One region of the Pseudoalteromonas sp. T1lg76 genome, then DNA from elsewhere that is predicted to be linked to it. Evidence: predicted binding sites of a transcription regulator. Region 1 holds the regulator's gene; the other holds the start of a gene.

The links. The regulator sigma-54, encoded in region 1, starts transcription at its own class of promoters, with help from an activator protein. The targets are predictions, from matches to a motif close to GTTGGCACGNNNNTNGNNT.
Region 2: a site for sigma-54 is predicted at 2,033-2,051, ahead of C2M35_RS13610 (YggN family protein). Genes of this name have one in related genera too.

What each region holds. Positions count from the first base shown of each region.
Region 1 covers NZ_PQCE01000034.1:82,122-85,539, reverse strand. The annotation lists gene lptB (LPS export ABC transporter ATP-binding protein) at 1-614, shown strand, start outside; gene C2M35_RS12830 (RNA polymerase factor sigma-54) at 638-2,128, shown strand; gene hpf (ribosome hibernation promoting factor) at 2,154-2,441, shown strand; gene ptsN (PTS IIA-like nitrogen regulatory protein PtsN) at 2,443-2,889, shown strand; gene rapZ (RNase adapter RapZ) at 3,009-3,418, shown strand, end outside.
Region 2 covers NZ_PQCE01000037.1:23,580-26,997, reverse strand. The annotation lists gene C2M35_RS13615 (aminotransferase-like domain-containing protein) at 1-1,216, shown strand, start outside; gene C2M35_RS13610 (YggN family protein) at 1,213-1,995, opposite strand; gene C2M35_RS13605 (PA3496 family putative envelope integrity protein) at 2,476-2,664, shown strand; gene C2M35_RS13600 (AzlD domain-containing protein) at 2,811-3,110, opposite strand; gene C2M35_RS13595 (AzlC family ABC transporter permease) at 3,107-3,418, opposite strand, start outside.

The DNA of each region.
Region 1 (3,418 bases):
ACGGCGCCGGTAAAACCACTACCTTCTATATGATTGTGGGTCTGGTACCAAGCGACAAGGGTGTGATCAGCATCGATGAGCAGGATATCACCCTGCTGCCCATGCATTCACGCGCCCGTTTAGGCATAGGTTATTTGCCGCAAGAGTCTTCTATTTTCCGTAAATTAACCGTCTATCAGAACCTGATGGCTATTTTGGAAACCCGTAAGGACCTGGATAAAAGCGGCCGTGAAAGCGAGCTCGAAGGTCTGCTGGACGAATTTAATATTCAGCATATTCGTGAGTCATTAGGCATGGCCCTGTCCGGCGGCGAACGCCGTCGTGTGGAGATTGCCCGCGCCCTCGCCGCTAACCCGAAATTTATTCTGCTCGACGAACCTTTTGCTGGTGTTGACCCTATTTCGGTGCTAGATATTAAGAAAATCATTGAACACCTCCGCAACCGTGGTATTGGCGTTCTTATTACCGATCACAATGTGCGCGAAACATTAGATGTATGTGAAACTGCCTATATCGTCTCCCATGGCGAGCTAATCGCATCAGGAACTCCCCAACAGGTATTAGCAGATCAAACAGTACGCGATGTGTATTTAGGTGAGCAGTTTAGACTTTAATCACAAAAGGATTGTTAGAGTACATGAGGCAATCATTACAGCTGCGTCTAGGCCAGCAATTAACAATGACCCCACAATTGCAGCAGGCTATCCGCCTGTTGCAGCTCAGTACTTTGGATCTCCAACAAGAAATTCAAGAAGCGCTTGATGCCAACCCCTTGCTCGAAATCGAAGAAGAGCATTACGGCGATAGTGACCTGCCACGCGATAAAAATTCGGCGGCCGACAGCGATAGCGACATTCAAAGCAATAACAGCACAAGCAATCAGGACGAAGTTGAAAGCAGCGACGCCCTTAACAATGACTCGATCAGCGATGAGCTGCCCATGGATGTATCCTGGGACGAGTACATCAGTGCCGCCCCGGTTGCATCTGGGCCCATGCCCGATGACGAGTCTATTTACCAAGGCGAAACCACAGAAACCTTGCACGATTACCTGATGTGGCAATTACGCCTCACCCCGTTTAGCGCCATAGATGAAGCCATTGCTACCGCGATTATCGAAGCCATCGACGACAACGGCTTACTTACCGTTAGCACCGAGGACTTGCTCGAAAGCATCAACCATGATGAGCTGGAAGAAGAGATTGAACTCGACGAAATAGAGGCCGTTCTTAAGCGAGTTCAAATGTTTGATCCCATTGGTATTGGCGCCCGCTCACTACAAGAGTGCTTGTTGATCCAGCTCAAGCAATTTTCGCCTCAAACCCCTTGGCTTAACGAGACGAAAGAGGTAGTTTGTAATTATATTGATTTGCTTGGTAACCGTGACTACCGCACCTTAATGAAAAAGACTAAGCTTAAAGAAGCCCAGTTGAAAGAGGTGATGACACTGATACACAGCCTGAATCCCAAGCCCGCCGCGACCATAGTGCGCGAAGAGTCGGAGTATGTGATCCCGGATGTATCGGTGAAGAAGGTCAAGGGTCGCTGGAAGGTGGAATTAAACCCCGACAGCATGCCGAAGATACGTGTCAACGATCACTACGCATCCCTGGGTCGCAACTGCAAATCACAAAGTGACAGCCAATTTATTCGCTCTCACTTGCAAGAGGCAAAATGGTTTATAAAGAGCCTGGAGCAACGCAATGACACCTTACTTAAAGTAACTAATTGCATTGTTCAGCAACAACAGGCATTCTTTGAACATGGCGAAGAAGCAATGAAGCCAATGGTCCTTAACGACGTTGCAGAAATGGTGGAAATGCACGAGTCAACAATCTCTCGTGTTACCACACAAAAATACATGCACACGCCACGTGGGATCTTTGAGTTAAAGTACTTTTTCTCCAGCCATGTGAATACCGAGAATGGAGGTGAATGCTCATCCACAGCGATTAGAGCATTGATCAAAAAGCTAGTAGCCGCGGAAAATCCTGTAAAACCGTTAAGCGATAGCAAGATTACCGACATACTAGCAGAGCAAGGAATCAAAGTGGCTCGACGAACGATTGCAAAATATCGTGAATCGTTGGCCATACCACCGTCAAATCAACGTAAAAGCTTGATATAGACGTTAGACAAGAAGGAAAATGCTTATGCAATTAAATCTTACCGGTCGTCATGTAGAAATCACAGACTCTCTTCGCAACTATGTAAATAGTAAATTTGCCAAATTAGAGCGTCACTTTGACCACATTAATAATGTGCATGTTATTCTTGATATCGAGAAACTCACACAAAAAGCAGAAGCAACACTTCATGTAAACGGCGGCGAACTGTTTGCCACCGCAGAGCATCAGGATATGTACGCGGCGATCGATGGCTTAATTGACAAATTAGACCGCCAGGTAATCAAACATAAAGAGAAATTGTCTCGTCATTAAAATGAGCTTAGATTTACTTTTTTCCAAGGACTGCAGCAAGGCTGCGGTCCTTTTTAATAGCAAAAAAAGAATGTTGGAATACCTCTCTCAGGTAGCACACCAACATATCCCCCACCTCAGTGAGCAAGCTATACTGGATTCCCTTCTGGCTCGTGAAAAGCTTGGCAGCACTGGCATAGGGAAAGGGGTTGCCATTCCACACGGTCGCCTTGAAGGCATAGAGAATACCCTGGCCATTATCGTCACCAACCGTGAAGCCATCAATTTTGACGCCATCGACAATCGCCCCGTTGATATTTTTGTGGCGCTGCTTGTACCAGGCGATCAATGCGATCAACATCTCAAGACCTTGGCGAAAATTGCTGATAAACTTAAAGATAAACAATTCTGTAAGCAGCTAAGATCGGTCACCAGTGACCAGGAACTGTACCAGTTAATGGTTGCCTAGGGCACCACATGGGAAGTTCGATTGAAAAATTCGACTGAAAAGTGCGACTGAGAAGTTCGATTGATAAGTTCGAGTGTTTAACTTTAATGCCAGCATATGGCTCGGCAAGGGGTGGATAAATGGATTTGATTATTGTCAGTGGGCGCTCCGGTTCCGGTAAATCCGTCGCCCTGCATGTACTTGAAGATCTCGGCTACTATTGTGTCGATAATATCCCGGTCAACCTATTGCCCGCCCTGGTGCGCAGCGTTTCCGACAATTACGATAAAATTGCCGTCAGCATAGACGTTCGTAACCTTCCCAAAGAAGAACAAGAATTCAGCGATATCTTAGGTTACCTACCAGAATTTTCACAACCGACACTGTTTTACCTCGACAGTGACGAGCAGACCCTGATCAAACGCTTTTCAGAAACCCGACGCCTGCACCCGCTGTCGATGCAAAACCTGCCTCTAGACTTGGCCATCCGCGAAGAAAAACAACTACTGGATGTGTTGATCACTCACGCCAACTTTATCATTGATACCAG
Region 2 (3,418 bases), on a different contig from region 1:
TCAACTGGCGCGCCAGCCGGTAGCGGTTAATAAACAGGCCTTGATTGAGCAGGTTTTTGACAGTTTGCATCGTGCCGCCGTGGTGCCCTTGGGGATAGCCAACCCGGTGGCGGTAAACCCCACCGATAAGGTGCTGAGCCGGACCATGCGGCGAGTGATGAATGTGGCCGGGCATAAGGCTATCAATTATGGCCCCCTGGATGGTTTTGCGGCGCTAAAAAAGCAGATCATCAACCGTTACCTGGATTTTGCCATCGGCGTTAACAGTGATGAGTTGATCATTACCAATGGTGCCCAGGAAGCGCTGCATATCGCTGTGCAGTGTGTCACTCAGGCGGGGGATATAGTGGCCATAGAGTCGCCCTGTTATTTTGGCATTATCGAAATGCTGGAGAGTCTGGGACTCAAGGTGATAGAAATTCCCATGTGCCCGCAACAAGGGGTGTGTGTCGAAGATCTGCAGCAGGCGTTTGCCGAGCATGATATTAAGGCCTGCATCTTTTCCACCAGTATTAGCAATCCCTTAGGCTCGAAAATGCCAGAGGAGCGACGCCGACGTCTGGTGCATTTAGTGGAGGATCAAGGTGCGGTGCTAATTGAGGATGATGTGTATGGGGAGCTTGCCTACGAGCCCGATGGCGCCAAACCTGCTCAGTATTATTCGACCAAGGGCAAGGTGATCACCTGCTCGTCGCTGTCAAAAACCGCCGCGCCAAGCTATCGCGTGGGCTGGATGATAGCCGGCAAGTTTGCGCCTCAGGCGCGGCGTTTAAAGCGGGCCATGAGCTGCGCGTCGTCACTGATGAATCAGTGGACCCTGTACGAATTTATGAATAGCGGCGATTACGATAAAAATCTGCGGGTGATGCGCCAGCGCCTGGCGCTCAATAAAGAGCGGATGCGGGCCTTGGTGCAGCGGCATTTTCCGCCTGGCACCCGAATGACCAATCCACAGGGAGGCTGTGTATTGTGGCTGCAACTGCCGTCGCAGTATGATGTTGTTGCCTTGTTCCACCTGGCGCTGGAGGCGGGGATCAGCATTACTCCGGGAGCTATTTTTAGCGCCACCGACAAATATCGCCAGTGTTTACGCCTGAGTTTTGGGGTGCAATGGAGCGAGGAAATAGAAAAGGCAGTGGCCCGCTTAGGGGCGCTCTGCCTGCAAGTGCAAAAGGGTAAGGCGAAGGTTACGCCAATGGGCATGCCAAAGGCTTAGTTACTTAGCAGCTGATACTCTTTCAATTCGGGGATCATGCTAAGCAGCTGAGCTTCTTGTTGCGCCAACTCGCTAAATGAATGGCATAGCGCATCCGCACGTTGTTCTATTTGCGAGGCTTGCAGCTCAACTCTTTGCTCGACCTGCTCACCAAGGCGCTCCATACGTTGCTCAAATTCATCCATGTCGCCGCCTGAGCCTAATAACTCAGAGCCCAGAGCGATAAATATACTGCCGATAGACTGCACCATGGCCTGCTCTACGGCTTGTTCAAAGTCCTCATCAAACTGGCTTTCAATATCATTGCCTAATTGTTCAAAGCTTTGTTTGCCCATTACAAAGGCACCGTCCTGGTAGAAGGTCTGTTCAATATTGATGCCGATATTTTCAACTATATCGCTCAGCGCCTCATTGTGACTGATGCCAAATGCGGCGCCGACTTCTTCTAGGGCAACGCCGGCGATCTTAACGCCATCCAGGGCTATTTGAGCCACCTCGGGCATATAGGTTCGTACCTTATCTGTGTAATCGTCCAGGGCCTGTTGTTGCTCGGCATTTAACTCAACGGGTTGACCATCGACTTCAAGCAGACCTGAGCTGTACACCAGGTGCTGGTTATTGGTATTGGTGATCTGTAAACGCTGCGGCTCGATGCGTACATCGTTTTTAAATTCAATGTTGCATTGCTCAGAGCCAAACGAGAGCGAATTGGCTTCCCCGGCGATGGCGGTGCCAGAAAGGCTAATGGCAGAGATAATGGCTAGCGTGCTGGTTTTCATGGTGATAATTCCTGTTATTCTGTTGACGCTATGACTAATACAATTTCGGTGCCAATTAATAAAGATGATAAAAATCATAGCGTTATAATTTCATCTTGTGTGCTGCCAATGCCTTGTTTAGTGCCTTTTACTAACTTTTAGTGAAATTAACTTTGCCGTGGATTAAAACATTTGCTCAATTGTCAGCCTGCTAGGTAACTGCTCCTGCGTCACCCTAGTACCGCGGTCCATGGCGGCAAAAGCCGACCTAGGACCCTGGCGGCAAAGGCGGATCCACAACGGGCTATCCAAGGTGGAATAACCTTACGAATTAAGGCGGTATAATTATTAATCAATTATGTTTATTGAAACGATAAAAAAATCTCACTTTCCAGTTTGCGATTTAGCGGCTATTTATTCACTCGAAGGCGCCTAGCCCTGAATTCGCCGCACCTAAGTTGGGGAGCGGTGATAACTGATTTAGATTTATTGGAGTGTATTGTGGGTAAAACATATTCCTATGATGCGTTTGAAGACGAATTTGTTGCAGATGAATATGAAGCGATGGGACGCAATCAAAACGACCGTCGCAAGCGCAAGGTAAAAAAGAAGCTGGACGATTATTTAGAACAGCGCAAGCTGAGAAAGCATCTCGGCAGCGATGACTTTGACGAGTATTTAAATGAATAAATAACGGGCCTTTGGCCTATGAAGTCTTGGTGTAATTAAGCCGAGACTATTTTAAGACTTTAAAGGGGCTACGGCCCCTTTTTTGTTATACCAATGCTGTTAAGTATGTGAGCAGATATTGCGTTGGCTATTTAAGTGAATTGGTATTATCGCAGCGCAAAAAAGACCGCCATGGAAAGCAGGGTGGTGGCGTAGATACTATGGCTTTTATAGGCGGTAATAATGGCGACAAGGGCCGCAACCAGATACGGATTCTGGTAGCTCAACTGCCACTGATTGCCAGGTAAAACCACTATGGGCACCCAGATGGCGGTAAGCACGGCCGGGGCGCTAAAGCTTAAAAAACGCTGCATTTTTGCGCCGACCCGAAATGGCAGGGCATGGTGTAAAAATAAATAACGACTGCCAAAGGTAATGGCCGCCATCAGTAATATGGTGGTGATCATTGCACCCTCCCGCGACTAAGCACATAGCCAACGCTCATGCCGATGAGAGCACTAAACACCAGCCATAATTCTACTTGCCAGGACTTGAGCACCGCAGCACTTATCCCCGAAGCCAGTACACAGGCCAGAGTTGCCCAGTTTTTAATGGCCGGGATCACTAGGGCGATAAAGGTGGTGGCAATGGCAAAATCGAGACCAAGATTGGTTAAGTCAGGCAGCAACTGTCCCGCCACTATGCCCAGCAGGGTCCAAATATTCCAGGCAACATAAAAGCTAAAACCAGCACTGAGGGCATAAATGAGTCGTGC